DNA from 2 places in the Pseudomonas sp. FP597 genome. Region 2 is predicted to be linked to the other one. Evidence: predicted binding sites of a transcription regulator. Region 2 holds the regulator's gene; the other holds the start of a gene.
The links. The regulator sigma-54, encoded in region 2, starts transcription at its own class of promoters, with help from an activator protein. The targets are predictions, from matches to a motif close to ANTGGCATNNANNTTGCTNT.
Positions count from the first base shown of each region.

Region 1: flgB (flagellar basal body rod protein FlgB) is a predicted target of sigma-54. The motif match lies at 3,628-3,647, and genes of this name have one in related genera.

Region 1 is NZ_CP117432.1:4,932,667-4,940,584, forward strand. It holds gene PSH66_RS22485 (hypothetical protein) at 1-462, opposite strand, end outside; gene flgE (flagellar hook protein FlgE) at 645-1,958, opposite strand; gene flgD (flagellar hook assembly protein FlgD) at 1,990-2,715, opposite strand; gene flgC (flagellar basal body rod protein FlgC) at 2,731-3,174, opposite strand; gene flgB (flagellar basal body rod protein FlgB) at 3,178-3,585, opposite strand; gene cheR (protein-glutamate O-methyltransferase CheR) at 3,834-4,661, opposite strand; gene PSH66_RS22515 (chemotaxis protein CheV) at 4,705-5,637, opposite strand; gene flgA (flagellar basal body P-ring formation chaperone FlgA) at 5,718-6,482, shown strand; gene flgM (flagellar biosynthesis anti-sigma factor FlgM) at 6,624-6,947, shown strand; gene PSH66_RS22530 (flagella synthesis protein FlgN) at 6,996-7,466, shown strand; gene PSH66_RS22535 (flagellar brake protein) at 7,562-7,918, shown strand, end outside.
Region 2 is NZ_CP117432.1:1,127,114-1,135,031, forward strand. It holds gene ptsN (PTS IIA-like nitrogen regulatory protein PtsN) at 1-38, opposite strand, end outside; gene hpf (ribosome hibernation-promoting factor, HPF/YfiA family) at 49-354, opposite strand; gene PSH66_RS05160 (RNA polymerase factor sigma-54) at 430-1,923, opposite strand; gene lptB (LPS export ABC transporter ATP-binding protein) at 2,121-2,846, opposite strand; gene lptA (lipopolysaccharide transport periplasmic protein LptA) at 2,846-3,379, opposite strand; gene lptC (LPS export ABC transporter periplasmic protein LptC) at 3,366-3,938, opposite strand; gene PSH66_RS05180 (HAD family hydrolase) at 3,947-4,471, opposite strand; gene PSH66_RS05185 (KpsF/GutQ family sugar-phosphate isomerase) at 4,472-5,446, opposite strand; gene PSH66_RS05190 (ATP-binding cassette domain-containing protein) at 5,758-6,567, shown strand; gene mlaE (lipid asymmetry maintenance ABC transporter permease subunit MlaE) at 6,567-7,364, shown strand; gene mlaD (outer membrane lipid asymmetry maintenance protein MlaD) at 7,364-7,831, shown strand; gene PSH66_RS05205 (phospholipid-binding protein MlaC) at 7,843-7,918, shown strand, end outside.

The DNA of each region.
Region 1 (7,918 bases), 2.7 Mb from region 2:
ACCGAAATGGTTTGGGTTGGGCCTAGCCCCGCCGCCGCCGCCACCACCACCACCACCACCACCACCACCACCACCACCACCACCTGGCGATGGCTGCGGAGACGGTGAAGGCGAAGGTGTATCTGGAAACAAATCAGGAAACAGCTTCTTTAACAGCTCGATCCAACTGCGCAGCCTTTCTTCTTTGAGTTGCTCAAGTATCTGCCTGAGCTTCTCGTCACCCAATTGCTCGCGAATATCCTTGAGCTTGTCGCGCAGGTCCCGAACCGTCTGGTCCTTGCCGGTCATCTGCGCATCTTCAAGTGCCTTGAGCAGTTTCACGACGGTGTCTTTATCGGCCGTCGGATCTTGTTTGGGAATGTCTGTCGGCGCTTTCCCCCTCAGGGAGTACCCCGCCCCTGCTGGATCGAAACGCACGCCCCCGACCTTATGGCCGCCGCCCACCGCCCTTACACCGTCCATACCTTCTTCCCCATCAACACAGGCTCAGCGGCCCCAGGCACGATGGGTGGCGAAACAGGTCGAAGGCGTTCCAACCGATCGTTGTCAGCTTGCGATTGGCCGGGCGGTGAGAATTGGCGCTTGAGTCGATTGAAAGGTAAAAAAAACCCTCAAACGAGGGTTTTTATCGGGCACCTAAGGCATCAGGTCATCTGAATGATGGTCTGCATGATGGTGCTCTGGGTGGAGATGGTCTTGGCGTTCGCCTGATAGTTGCTCTGGGCCTTGATCAGGTCCACCAGCTCGTTGGTCAGGTTGACGTTGGAGTTCTCCAGGGAGTTGGCCACGATCGACCCCAAGGTACCGGATTGCGGGGTGTCGTAACCCGGCTGGCCCGAGGCGAACGTCTCTCTCCAGGTGGTACTGCCGGCAGGCTGCAGGCCCTGTTCGTTGTTGAAGCTGGCCAGGGAGATCTGGCCGATGGCCTTGCTCTGCTGGTTGCTGAACGTGGCGAACATGACGCCGTTGCCGTCGATTTTCAGGCCGGTGATCTGACCGGTGGCATAGCCGTCGGTGATCGGTGGGTTACGGTAGGTGGCCGAGTTGTACTGGGTGATGTTCGCCATATTGATGGCGATACCCGTAGGGTTGGCATCCGCGCCGTTTGCCTTCCATACACCGTTGGTCACAGTACCGGGCACCCAACCGGTCAGGGTCAGGGTGGTGCTGGAGCTCCCCCCGGTGACAATGCTCGACAGCTTGCCAGCGCCGTCAAAGGTCAAGGTCGACGCTACAGGCGGCGTAGGCGGGGTACCGCCCGTTGGCGACGAACCGTTCGGGTTGCGACCGTCAATCAGTGTGTAGGCGTTCCACTTGTTGCCGTCGGTTTTCACCAGGTATTGCACCATGGGGTGCGCATTGCCCTGGGAGTCATACAAGGTGGTGCTGTACTGAGTGGTGAACGTGCTGGTATCGGAGGGATCGAACGGCTTGAGCGTCTGGTCGATCACCGGCTCCGAGGAGTTCAGGTTACTGGTGGAGTCGACTTTGGTGGACGCCTTCGGCGGCAGGTTCGACAGGTTCAGTTGCAGGTCGGTCAGGCCGCCCTTGATAATTTTGCCGTCATCATCCGCCGCATAGCCTTGCAGGCGCGAGGTGCCGGTGTTGTTGGTGATGAAGCCGTCCTTGTCGGCACGGAAGGCACCACTGCGGGTGTACTCCAGCGAACCGTCGCTGCCCTTCTGCACGAAGAAGCCGCCGCCCTGGATCGCCATGTCCAGAATACCGCCGCTGCCGTTGACGTCACCCTGGGTGAACTGCTGGGACACCGCCGCCAGGTTCACGCCATTGCCGATGCTGTTCTGGCCGGTGCCCAGCTTGGACGCCGCGTAGATGTCGGCGAATTCCGCACGGGACGACTTGAAGCCAGTGGTCGCGACGTTGGCAATGTTGTTACCGGTCACGTCCAGCTGTTTGTTGGCCGCATAGAGGCCGCTAAGGCCGATGTTAAAAGACATGTTTCTCTCCCTCTGCCGTATCTAGCCGGCTCTATGTACCAATAGTCTGAATTTGCGACAGCTTCACGCTGCCCATGCCACCTGCAAGGTTCAGCAGCATTTCGCCGCCGGTCTTGCTCAACGTCACGCTGGTCACCGTTGCCGGCAGCGAAGTCGCCAGGGCCACGGAGTCGCCCTTGTCATTCTTGGTCGTGGCCGCAAAGGTGTAGGTGCCGGCTGGCGCGACCTCGCCGTTGTCGTTCTTGCCATCCCAGATAAAGTCCGACGTACCAGCGTTCTGAGCACCCAGATCGAGAGTGCGCACCACGTTGCCGTCTTTGTCGGTGATCTTCACGGCGACGTTGCCGGTCGCCGCTGTCACCGCCACCGAACCGGTCATGCTCTTGCTGGTATCCACCAGTGCCTTGTCGGTCTGGGTGATGATCGAACGCCCCACCAGCGACGAAGCCTGCAGCGCCTGCGAGGAGCTGAAGTTGCTGGAGATGTTGTTCACCGAATCGTTCAGGGTATTGATGCCTTCCAGGCTGCTGAACTGCGCCAGCTGGGCCACGAAGGCACCGTTGTCCTGGGGCGACAGCGGGTTCTGGTTTTTCAGTTGGGTCACCAGCAGCTGCAGGAACGCGTCCTTGCCCAGCGACTGGTTGCCCGTCGCGGCCTTGGAAGCGTCACCCAGGCTGCTGTTGTCCGTTGCAGTCTTGACCTTGGAATTGAAAAGGTCCTGGACTGCCGTGTTGGTAGACGTATCAACGATGGCCATTATTGGCGCCCCTTATCACTGACCCAGGGTCAGGACCTTCTGCATCATGGTTTTGGCGGTGTTCATCATTTCCGCGTTGGTCTGGAACGAACGGCTGGCGGAAATCATGTCTGCCATTTCCTCGACCACGTTGACGTTCGGGTAGTACACGTAGCCTTTTTCGTTCGCCGCCGGGTGATTGGGCTCATAACGCGCTTCAAGGTTGCTCTGGTCTTCGACCACGCCGAGCACCTGCACGCCTTTGCCGGCGGCGTCCTGCTCCTGGAACAGCGAATCGCTGCCACCGTTCTGGCCGGCCTGGAACATGGTGGCGAACACCGGGTGACGGGCGCGGTAGGTCTGGTCAATGCTCGAAGACACGGTCTCGGCGTTGGCGATGTTACTGGCGACGGTGTTGAGGCGCGTGGTCTGGGCACTCATGCCACTACCGGCAATATTGAAAACACTGGACAGGGACATGGCTTACTCTCCACGCAGGGCTGACATCAGCCCTTTGAATTTGCTGTTGAGCAGGGTAAAGCTGGCCTGAAAGTTCACCGAGTTCTCGGCGTAGGCCGATTGCTCCAGCTGGGCGTCGACGGTGTTCTGGTCGATCGACGGCTGCATCGGCGTGCGATACAGCAACGACTCGTCACCACTGCTCAGGCCTTGCGCTTCGATATGACGGCTGTTGGTCATGTTCAGGGCGAAGGTGCCGTTCTTGGTCTTGTCCTGCTGTGCGGCGAGCACGGCGGAGAAGTCCAGGTCCCGAGCCTTGTAGTTCGGGGTGTCGGCGTTGGCAATGTTGTTGGCCAGGACTTCGGCACGCTGGGCGCGGAAGCCCAGGGCTTGTTCGTGGATACCGAGCGCTTTATCGAAGCTGATGCTCATGGCGGAAACCTTTAGGCTGACCTGCTGTTCGTTAACAGGGCTATAGCAAGGCGCATGCCAATTCTCCGAAGGCCCGTATACCAAGGGTTTGCGAGGTGCTTGCCGGCGGCAATGCCAGAAAAGCGGCAATCGGTTTCCGCGTGGTGCCAGTAAAGCGGCAATGGGGAGTTGCCGCTCGTTCGAAACTTGCCGCAAAAAAAATGTGGGAGGGGGTAAGCCCCCTCCCACATTTTGACTGGTACGACGGCTTATTTAGCCTGGTAGATGATGCCCGGGCTGCACTGCACCATCTGGAAATGATCCGGCAAGCCATTCAGCGCCTCGGACGCACCAAGGAACAGGTAGCCGCCGCGCTTGAGGGTGCCATGGATGCGCAACAGGATGTCTTTCTTCACCTCGGCGGAAAAGTAGATCAGCACATTGCGGCAAAACACCATGTCGAACTTGCCCAAACTGGCGTAGCTGTCGAGCAGGTTGAACGAACGAAACTCCACGCGGTTCTTGATCGGCGCCTTGATCGCCCAACGTCCGGCCCCTTTGGGCTCGAAGTAACGTTGCAGGCGCTCCTGGGACAACCCACGGCCCAGCGCCAGGCTGTCGTACTCACCGGTCTTGCAGTTGGTGAGCATGGTGCCGGACAGGTCGGTGGCGACAATTTGCGCGCCGGCCTTCAGCTGGCCCATGTTGGTCCGTTCGAACTCATCGATGGACATCGAGATCGAATACGGTTCCTGCCCCGAAGAGCAGGCCGCCGACCAGATGCGCAAACGCTGGCCCGGACTGGCCTTGATGGCCTCGGGCAGCACTTTGCTCTTGAGCACCTCGAACGGATAGGTGTCGCGAAACCACAAGGTTTCATTGGTGGTCATGGCGTCGACCACCATCTCTTTCAGGCCGCCGCGAGGCTGGCCCTGGATCCGCTGGACCAACTCGCCCAGGGACTTGATACCCTGCTGTTCCATCAGCTTGTTGAGACGGCTGGACACCAGGTATTGCTTGTTTTCACCAAGCAATATGCCACAGGCCTTTTCCAGGAATACCCGGAACTGCTCAAAATCCAAATTACCTGTCGACACTGATACCGCCTCTAAAATCGTATGACCGCCAGGGAAAAAAGCCCTAGCCGTGATCTGCTGCCTTGATCCGGTCAACTACCCGGGATGCCAGGTCATCAGGCCGGAATTTGGCCAGGAAGTCATCGGCACCGACCTTCTTGACCATCGCCTGGTTGAATACACCTGACAATGAAGTATGCAGGACGATATGCAATTTCTGCATACGTGGATCGCTGCGTATCTCGGCCGTGAGAGTATAACCGTCCATTTCCGGCATCTCGATGTCGGAAATCATCATCAAGAATTCTTCTTCCGGTTTCTTGCCTTCCTCCACCAGCTTGCGCAGGTAATCCAACGCCTGGCGGCCATCGTTGAGCGCCACCACATCCACACCGACGGTCTGCAGGCAACGGGTCACCTGTTTGCGCGCCACCGAGGAGTCATCCACCGTGAGCACACGCAGTGACACCGCCTTGTGTGCCGTCTCGGCATCCACCACACCGACCGAAATATTCTCCGAGGTCGGGGCAACTTCGGCGAGGATCTTCTCCACGTCGATGATTTCCACCAACTGGTTATCCACCCGCGTCACCGCCGTCAGGTAGTGATCGCGGCCGGTGCCCTTGGGCGGCGGATGGATCTCTTCCCAGTTCATGTTGACGATGCGCTCCACCGAGCGCACCAGAAAGCCCTGGGTCTTGGTGTTGTATTCGGTAATGATCACGAACGGGTTTTCGCGGTCCTGCAAACCTGCCGACCCCGTCGCCAGCGCGAGGTCAAGAATCGGGATGGTCGCACCCCGAATGTTTGCCACCCCACACACCACCGGGCTGGATTTGGGCATGATCGTCAGCTTGGGGCATTGCAGCACTTCCCGCACCTTGAACACGTTGATGCCATACAGCTGCTTGCCGTCCAGACGAAACAGCAGCAACTCCAGGCGATTCTGCCCTACAAGCTGTGTGCGCTGGTTTACTGAATCCATTACACCTGCCATGCCCAGACTCCTACGCTAAAACCTTTGAGGTGCGACGCGCACCCGACACTAAACGGCACGAGCTTTGCTATTTACTGGCCATGGACATTAAAACGACAGTTTCCCGACGCCCCAGGTTCCCACGGTATCGCAGATGGCTCTGCGTCTCGGTGGCGCTGCTTGCTGTGTGCATGGGCGCCACGGCCCGCGCAGACAACGTCACCTTGCCTGATCTCCTTATCGGCGTCACTCAGGGCTTTCTTGAGTTCACTGTAGAAGATTATCTGGCAACCACACAGACACCGGGGCGTTATGAAATCCAGGTCAACCCGCTGGACCCGCGCCTGCGCATGCCCATGTGCGACAAGGAATTGACAGCGACCCTGGAAAGCCCCGCCCAACCCATCGGTCGCGTGACGGTGCGCGTACGCTGCGACGGCGCCTCGCCGTGGACGGTGTTCGTGCCGGCTCAGGTCAAGTTGTACCGCGATGTGGTGGTGGTTGCCCGGCCGCTGAAACGCACCAGCATCATCGGTTTCGAGGACGTCGTGCTGCGCGAACGCGATATCAGCCAGATCAACCAGGGCTACCTGACGTCGCTCGATCAGGCGCTCGGGCAAAAATTGACCCGACCAGTGGTCACCGACCAAGTCATTACCCTGGTGCACCTGGAACAGGCCGAGGTGATTCGCAAGGGCGACCAGGTGGTGATTTCCGCCAGCAGCGGCACTCTGAACGTGAAAATGCCGGGTGAAGCCTTGTCCAACGGCGGCATGAGTGAACAGATTCGGGTAAAGAACCTCAATTCCAATCGTGTGATCAAGGCGCGGGTCACGGCGCCCGGCCAAGTCGAGGTGGCGCTATAGATTGCTGGTACAGGACGCCAGGTTTTCCTACACTGTGTGCGAAGTATTCTCTGCGCAGATTTATTGTCATTCGCGCCTAAAGTTCGTCCGGGTATTGCCGAAAACATGGCAAGCGTCCAAATACCCAGAGGTTTTTTTATCATGGTCATCGATTTCACACGTTTGAATAACACCCCGTCGACGTCAGGCTCTACGCGCACTACCGGTGCCAAAGAAAGCGTCGAAGCCAAGGCCCAGCCACTGCCCGCCAAGGCAGAACAGGCAAGTGCCAGCCAGAGCGGGGAATCCGTACACCTGAGCAATGAGGCTCAACAGTTGCAGAAGGTCACTGACTCGCTGCGCGATCAACCGGTGGTCAATAAAGCCCGTGTGGCCGAATTGAAACAGGCAATCGCCGATGGCAGCTATACAGTCGACAGCAACCGTGTAGCCAGCAAGCTGCTTAATTTCGAAGCCGAGCGCTAGGCAAATGCCTGCGCCGGGCTTTTGGACGCTTAAACCCCAAGGCCAGCCATGCATCACGACGAAAATTTGCTGCAACTGATCATTGATGATCTAGCGCCGACGCAACAATTGCTCGAGCTGCTCAAAGAAGAATCCCTGGCCCTCTATGGCCGGGACATGCCGCTGCTGGAAGAAATCCTGGCGCGCAAGCAGTCGTTGATTGTCCTGCTGGAACAGCACGGCAAGAAACGCAGCCAAATCCTCATCAGCCTTGGCCTGCCGGCAGACCACGACGGCCTGGCTCAACTGGCCAGCCACTCCTCGGTCGGCGACCAACTGCTCTCCCAGAGCATAGAACTCACTCAATTGCTCGCCCAGTGCCAGGAAGCCAACCTGCATAACGGTCAGTCGATCCAGCTTCAGCAAGCTACGACGGCCAACCAGTTGCGTATACTGCACGGCGGGGAGCCTCCAGCCCTGTATAACGCACAAGGCTCCACCTCGCGTCTGGTCAAGCCAAGCACCCGCAGCCAAGCCTGACACCGGTTTACAGCGCGGCCTATCCAAGGCGTGCAAGATGCTGGCAAAATGCCGGTTCTGCGTGCAGTCGTACTTTGTCTGGAGATGGAAGAACCGTGTTCAACGCCCTTAATGCGGAAGATGCTCCGCAGCCACCCAAGGTGCTCACCACGCCTCTGGAAATCGCCGGCACCTTGCGGATGCTGCAAGACAGTCATGATCCGTTGATCATCACCTTCCATGAGCGCAGCCAACGCTTCCAGAGCTATCTGGTGGACGTCAACCGTGAACGCGGTACCCTGGCGCTGGATGAAATGATCCCGCGCGACGGCGAGCGCCACCTCGAAAACGGCGAGCCCTTTCGCATCGAAGGCTTCCACGATGGCGTACGCGTCGCCTGGGAAAGCAACGGCAGCCTGACCACCAGCGAAAAAGACGGCCACCGCATCTACACCGGCAGCCTGCCGAACGAA
Region 2 (7,918 bases):
GAACGGCCGGGGGTCAGGATGGATTCAAGTCGGATCATGGGGGGAGGGTTAACGACCTGTACCTTGCATCAGGTGCAGATTCTTTTCCTTATGCTTTATGAGTTGGCGGTCCAGCTTGTCGTAGAGCGAGTCAATCGCCGCGTACATGTCCTCATGCTCAGCATTGGCGACGAGCTTGGCATTCGGTACGTGCAGGGTGGCCTCGATTTTCTGCTTGAGCTTATCGACCTCCATGATGACCTGCACGTTGGTGATCTTGTCAAAATGCCCCGCAAGCTTGTTCAGCTTGCTCTCGGTGTACTCACGCAGGGGCTTGGTGACTTCCAGCTGGTGTCCACTGATGTTGACTTGCATACAGCTTCTCCTTCGTTGCCAGTGCATAAAGCGGCGGGTAGGAATACCCGCCACTGGAACGCTGTGGCCCGCCCGTCACATCAAACGCTTACGCTCGCTGGAAGGCGCGATCCCAAGGGACTCGCGGTACTTGGCGACGGTTCGACGGGCGACCTGAATGCCTTGTGCCTCCAGTAAACCAGCGATCTTGCTGTCACTCAACGGCTTTTTCTGATTTTCCGCGGCAACCAGTTTTTTGATGATCGCGCGGATCGCCGTGGACGAGCATTCGCCGCCCTCGGAGGTGCTGACGTGGCTGGAGAAAAAGTATTTCAGCTCATAGATACCCCGTGGGGTATGCATGAATTTCTGCGTGGTCACCCGTGAAATCGTCGACTCGTGCATGCCCACCGCTTCGGCGATGTCATGCAGGACCAGCGGCTTCATCGCCTCGTCGCCGTACTCCAGGAAGCCGCGCTGGTGCTCGACGATCTGGGTGGCCACTTTCATCAGGGTTTCGTTGCGGCTTTGCAGGCTCTTGATGAACCAGCGCGCTTCCTGCAACTGGTTGCGCATGAAGGTATTGTCGGCACTGGTGTCGGCGCGTTTTACAAAACCGGCGTATTGCGGGTTGACGCGCAGGCGCGGCACCGACTCCTGGTTAAGCTCAACCAGCCAGCGTTCGTTGTCCTTGCGCACGATCACATCGGGAATCACGTATTCGGCTTCGCTGGATTCGATCTGCGAGCCTGGGCGCGGGTTGAGGCTTTGCACCAGCTCGATGACCTGGCGCAGGTCATCTTCCTTGAGCTTCATGCGGCGCATCAACTGGCTGTAGTCGCGGCTGCCCAGCAGGTCGATGTAATCGGTGACCAGGCGTTGGGCTTCCGCGAGCCACGCAGTCTTGGCGGGCAACTGGCGCAGTTGCAGCAGCAGGCATTCGCTGAGGGTGCGCGCGCCGATACCGGCGGGTTCGAACTGCTGGATGCGGTGCAGGACGGCTTCGATTTCGTCCAGTTCGATGTCCAGTTCCGGGTCGAAGGCATCGAGAATTTCTTCGAGCGTCTCGTCCAGATAGCCCTGGTTGTTGATGCAGTCGATCAGGGTCACGGCGATCAGGCGATCGGTGTCCGACATCGGCGCCAGGTTCAGTTGCCACAGCAGATGGCTCTGCAGGCTTTCGCCGGCGGAGGTGCGGGTGGTGAAGTCCCACTCGTCATCGTCGTTGCTGGGCAGGCTGCTGGCACTGGTCTGGTAGACGTCTTCCCAGGCGGTGTCCACCGGGAGTTCGTTGGGAATGCGTTCGTTCCAGTCGCCTTCCTCAAGGTTATCCACCGTCGGGGCGGTTTCCTGATAGGACGGTTCCTGCACGTCGGAATTGGGTTTTTGCTCGATGTTGTCGGCCAGCGGGTCTGCATTATCGAAGTCGTCGCCCTCTTCCTGGCGTTCGAGCATCGGATTGGACTCCAAGGCCTCCTGGATTTCCTGTTGCAGGTCCAGGGTCGACAATTGGAGCAGGCGGATGGCCTGTTGCAGCTGCGGTGTCATCGTCAGCTGCTGGCCCATTCTCAGGACTAGCGATGGTTTCATGGCAGGGGCTTAACACCTTATTCGCCGGCGCAGTGCGCCATCCACGACAGGGCGCGTGAGCGCCAAACATAAGCAAATTATATGCCTGATATCGGGGGCTTTGCCTAGAGCGCGGTAACAATAAAAAACTCGAGGTTTTTATTGACTCCCGCGCTCCAGGCGACCGACTTGCCGCCGCCTTGTCGGTACGGACAGGTTTACAGGCGGAACTCGTGACCCAGGTACACTTCCTTGACCAGTTCGTTGGCGAGGATAGTCGCGGAGTCACCCTCGGCGATCAATTGGCCATCGTTAACGATATACGCGGTTTCGCAGATATCGAGGGTTTCACGCACGTTGTGGTCGGTGATCAGCACACCGATACCCTTGGCCTTGAGGTGGTGGATGATCTGCTTGATGTCACCGACCGAGATCGGGTCGACGCCGGCAAACGGTTCGTCCAGCAAGATGAACTTGGGGGCGGTCGCCAGGGCACGGGCGATTTCCACGCGGCGGCGTTCACCACCGGACAGGCTCATGCCCAGGTTGTCGCGAATGTGGTTGATGTGGAATTCCTGCAGCAGGCTTTCCAGCTCCTTGCGGCGCCCATCGCGGTCGAGTTCCTTGCGGGTCTCAAGGATCGCCATGATGTTGTCCGCAACCGACAGTTTGCGGAAGATCGACGCTTCCTGGGGAAGATAGCCGATACCGGCCCGCGCACGGCCGTGCATCGGCTGGTGGCTGACATCCAGGTCGTCGATCAGAACGCGACCCTGGTCCGCCTGGACCAGGCCGACGATCATATAGAAGCAGGTGGTCTTGCCGGCGCCGTTGGGGCCGAGCAAGCCGACGATCTGGCCGCTGTCGATCGACAGGCTGACGTCGCGCACGACCTGACGGCTTTTATAGGCCTTGGCCAGATGCTGGGCTTTCAGGGTTGCCATTACTCGGCCTTCTTCTTCGGCTGGATAACCATGTCGATGCGTGGGCGCGGCGCGGTGACTTTGCTGCCATTGGCGCGACCGGCGTTAGCGATCTGCTTCACGGTGTCATAGGTGATTTTTTCACCTTCCGTGGAGTTGCCGTCCGGGCTCAGCACCTTGGCCTGGTCAATCAGGACGATGCGATTCTGCTGGGCGTGATACTGGATAGTCTTGCCGTAGCCTTTCATCGGACCTGTGTCGGTAGCCGACTGCTTCTGTTCGAAGTAAGCCAGGTTGCCTACCGAAGTCACGACGTCGATGTCACCGCTTTGGGTGCGCGTCAGCGTTACGGTATTACCGGTGATCTTCATCGAACCTTGGGTGATGATCACGCCGCCGGTGTAGGTCGCTACACCTTGCTTGTCATCCAGTTGCGCATCATCAGCCGAAATGTGGATCGGCTGCTGGCTATCGTTCGGCAGAGCCCAGGCGCTCACGCTTCCCAGTACAGCGCCCAGGCCGAGCAAAATAGGGAGAGTTTTAACGAGCCTCATACTGTCCTCTTACGTTCGATAGCAGGTGTATCCTGCTTTCTTTCAAATACGCTTTCATTCCCTTGCCAGTCGATACACCGCCAGCGCCGTCGATTCTAACGTCTTGCTCGGTCTGCGCATATTGCTTCTGTGGGAATACGGTCATGCGACTGCTGGTAATCACGGTGTCACGGTTCTTGGCATCGGTGCGCGCGACGCGCACCGAGTCAATCAGCTCCACCTGGGTGCCGTCCGGGTTCACTTCGCCACGCTTGCTGGTGACGTGCCAGGGAAACTCAGTGCCGCGATAAAGGTTCAAGTCCGGGTTGGTCAGCAAGGTAACTTCGCTGGCCTTCAAATGCTCGACCTTGTCCGAGGTCATTTCATACTGCACCTTGCCGTCGGGCAGGAACTGCACGCTGTAGGCGTTGGTGGCGTAATAGTCGATAGCGCCTTTGTCGACCTGCGCGGCAGGCTGGTCGAGGAAGCGCTCCGGGCTGATATTCCAGTAGCCCACCGCCAGGAACAGCGCGGCGATGACTCCGAATAGCAGGAAGTTGCGAATCTTTTTGCTCAGCATATAACGCTCTATAAGTAGGCGGCGTGGGCCGCTTCAAGGCTGCCCTGGGCTCGCAGAATCAGTTCGCAGAACTCACGGGCCGCACCTTCGCCACCACGGGCGGTGGTGATGCCATGGGCGTGCTCGCGAACGAACGCCGCCGCGTTGGCGACGGCCATGCCCAGGCCCACCCGGCGAATGACCGGCAAGTCCGGCAGGTCATCGCCCAGGTAGGCGACCTGCTCATAGCTTAGGTTGAGTTGGCCAAGAAGCTCGTCCAGCACCACCAGTTTATCCTCACGGCCCTGATACAGGTGAGCAATTCCCAGGTTTTGTGCGCGGCGTTCCACAACGGGGGTTTTTCGGCCGCTGATAATCGCCGTCTGCACACCTGCCGCCATCAGCATCTTGATGCCCTGGCCGTCCAGTGTGTTGAATGTCTTGAATTCGCTGCCGTCTTCGAGAAAGTACAGGCGGCCATCGGTCAGCACGCCATCAACGTCGAAAATCGCCAACTTGATGTGCTTGCCGCGTTGCAATAAATCGCTGGTCATTTACATCACTCCCGCACGCAACAAGTCGTGCATGTTCAGGGCGCCTACCGGGTGGTCGTGATTATCGACCACCACCAGCGCGCCGATCTTGTGGTCTTCCATGATCTTCAATGCTTCGGCCGCGAGCATCTCGGGGCGTGCGGTCTTGCCGTGTGGAGTCATGACCGCGTCGATGGTTGCGGTGTGGATATCGATGGTGCGGTCCAGGGTGCGCCGCAAGTCACCGTCGGTGAACACGCCGGCCAGGCGCCCGTCGGCTTCCAGGATCACGGTCATGCCCAGGCCTTTGCGGGTCATTTCCATCAGCGCGTCCTTCAGCAGGGTGCCGCGCTGCACGTGAGGCAATTCATCGCCCGAATGCATGACATTCTCTACTTTCAACAGCAGGCGCCGGCCCAGGGCGCCGCCAGGATGTGAAAACGCGAAATCTTCGGCGGTGAACCCGCGGGCCTCCAGCAACGCTACGGAGAGGGCATCGCCCATGACCAGCGCGGCGGTGGTGGAGGAGGTCGGCGCCAGGTTCAGCGGGCAGGCTTCGTGGGCCACGTGAACATTCAGGTTCACTTCGGCGGCCTTGGCCAGCGTCGAGTCCGGGTTGCCGGTGATGCTGATCATCTGGATCCCCAGGCGTTTGATCAGCGGCAGCAGGGTCACGATTTCGTTGGTGGTGCCGGAGTTGGACAGCGCCAGGATGATGTCATCCTTGGTGATCATGCCCATGTCGCCGTGGCTGGCCTCGGCGGGATGCACGAAAAACGCGGTGGTTCCGGTGCTGGCCAGGGTGGCGGCGATCTTGTTGCCGACGTGGCCCGACTTGCCCATGCCGACCACGACAACGCGGCCCTTGCTGGCCAGAATCATCTCGCAGGCGCGTACGAAATCTGCGTCGATATGTGCCAGCAAGCCTTCTACGGCTTCAAGCTCGAGGCGGATGGTGCGTTGTGCGGATTGAATAAGGTCGCTGGATTGGCTCATGTCTGAAATCGTATAGCCTGACGAAAAGTCGGCGATTATAGCGGTAATGATCGATTCCCTCACGCAAGTTCGTCATGCTTTATTCAGCGGGTGCCTGAGATTCCAGCCTTGGTAACATAGCCGGCAACGTTTTTTCCCTGTCCTGGATCTGAACAAGCGCAGTTCCGGCCTTGGGCGCGTTGTACCAGCAGTGATATAGTTCGCCGCCAGTTCGGTCCGCCCAGCCCATGTGGCTATCTATTGCGTCACCGTTGCAAACGTTTGTCGCAAGCGTGGTGTCTGAGTGAGAGGCTGCATCCCAAGGAGTTTAGATGAGTGCCGATAACGCCTACGCGGTCGAGCTGAAGGGTCTGACCTTCAAGCGCGGGACGCGCAGCATCTTCAATAACGTCGATATTCGCATTCCCCGCGGCAAGGTGACGGGCATCATGGGGCCGTCCGGCTGCGGCAAGACTACGCTGTTGCGCCTGATGGGCATGCAACTGCGCCCCAGTGCCGGCGAAGTGTGGGTCAATGGCCAGAACCTGCCGACGCTGTCGCGCAGCGATCTGTTCGATGCGCGCAAGCATATGGGCGTCCTGTTCCAGAGCGGTGCGCTGTTCACCGACCTCGATGTATTCGAGAACGTGGCGTTTCCGCTGCGCGTGCACACCCAGCTGTCTGATGAAATGATTCGTGACATTGTGTTGCTGAAACTGCAGGCCGTAGGCCTTCGCGGCGCCATCGACCTGATGCCTGACGAACTGTCCGGCGGCATGAAGCGCCGTGTGGCCCTGGCGCGAGCCATCGCCCTTGACCCGCAGATCCTCATGTACGACGAGCCTTTTGTTGGTCAGGACCCGATCGCCATGGGCGTGCTGGTACGCCTGATCCGCCTGCTCAACGATGCGCTGGGCATCACCAGCATCGTCGTGTCCCATGACCTGGCGGAAACCGCGAGCATTGCCGACTACCTCTATGTAGTGGGCGATGGCCAGGTGCTGGGGCAGGGCACGCCTGAAGAACTGATGAACGCCGACAACCCGCGTATTCGCCAATTCATGACCGGCGATCCTGATGGCCCTGTGCCTTTTCACTTTCCGGCAGCGGATTACCGCTCAGATCTTCTGGGGAAGCGCTGATGCGCAAGACATCTCTCATCGAAAAGGTTCGCCTTTTCGGTCGCTCCGGCATCGACATGGTCGAAGTGCTGGGCCGTTCGACGATTTTCCTGTTTCACGCCCTGCTCGGTCGAGGTGGCATTGGGGGCGGGTTTGGCCTGTTGATCAAGCAGCTGCATTCGGTTGGTGTAATGTCCCTGGTGATCATCGTGGTTTCCGGGATTTTCATCGGCATGGTGCTGGCGTTGCAGGGTTTCAATATCCTTTCCGGCTACGGTTCTGAGCAGGCCGTTGGGCAGATGGTCGCCCTGACGCTGTTGCGTGAGCTGGGGCCGGTGGTCACCGCATTGTTGTTTGCGGGCCGCGCCGGTTCGGCGTTGACCGCCGAAATCGGCAACATGAAGTCCACCGAGCAATTGTCCAGCCTCGAAATGATTGGCGTGGACCCGCTCAAGTACATTGTTGCCCCGCGCCTGTGGGCCGGCTTCATTTCCCTGCCACTGCTGGCGATGATCTTCAGCGTGGTGGGGATCTGGGGCGGTTCGTGGGTGGCGGTTGACTGGCTGGGCGTCTATGACGGCTCTTACTGGGGCAACATGCAGAACAGCGTGACCTTCAACGGTGACGTGCTCAACGGCATCATAAAGAGCATCGTCTTTGCCTTTGTAGTGACCTGGATCGCCGTATTCCAAGGCTACGACTGTGAGCCCACCTCAGAAGGGATCAGTCGCGCCACCACCAAGACCGTTGTGTACGCCTCGCTGGCGGTACTGGGCCTTGACTTCATTTTGACCGCCTTGATGTTTGGAGATTTCTGATGCAAAACCGCACTGTGGAAATCGGTGTCGGCCTTTTCTTGCTGGCTGGCATCCTGGCTTTACTGTTGCTGGCCCTGCGGGTCAGCGGCCTTTCGGCCAGCCCCACCGCCGATACTTATAAACTTTACGCGTACTTCGACAATATCGCCGGTTTGACTGTCAGAGCTAAAGTGACCATGGCCGGTGTGACCATCGGCAAGGTCACGGCAATCGATCTGGACCGCGACAGCTTTACCGGGCGCGTGACGATGCAACTGGACAAGAAGGTCGATAATCTGCCGACTGACTCCACTGCATCTATCCTCACTGCGGGTTTGCTGGGCGAGAAGTACATCGGTGTCAGCGTGGGCGGGGAAACAGCCCTGCTCAAGGATGGTTCGACCATCCACGACACGCAGTCGTCGCTGGTGCTTGAAGACCTGATCGGTAAATTCCTGCTCAATACGGTCAATAAAGACGCCAAATGAGGAATCTGCACATGATCTCTACCTTGCGACGTGGCCTTCTGGTACTGCTTGCAGCGTTGCCGCTGATGGCGAACGCGGCCGGCTCAG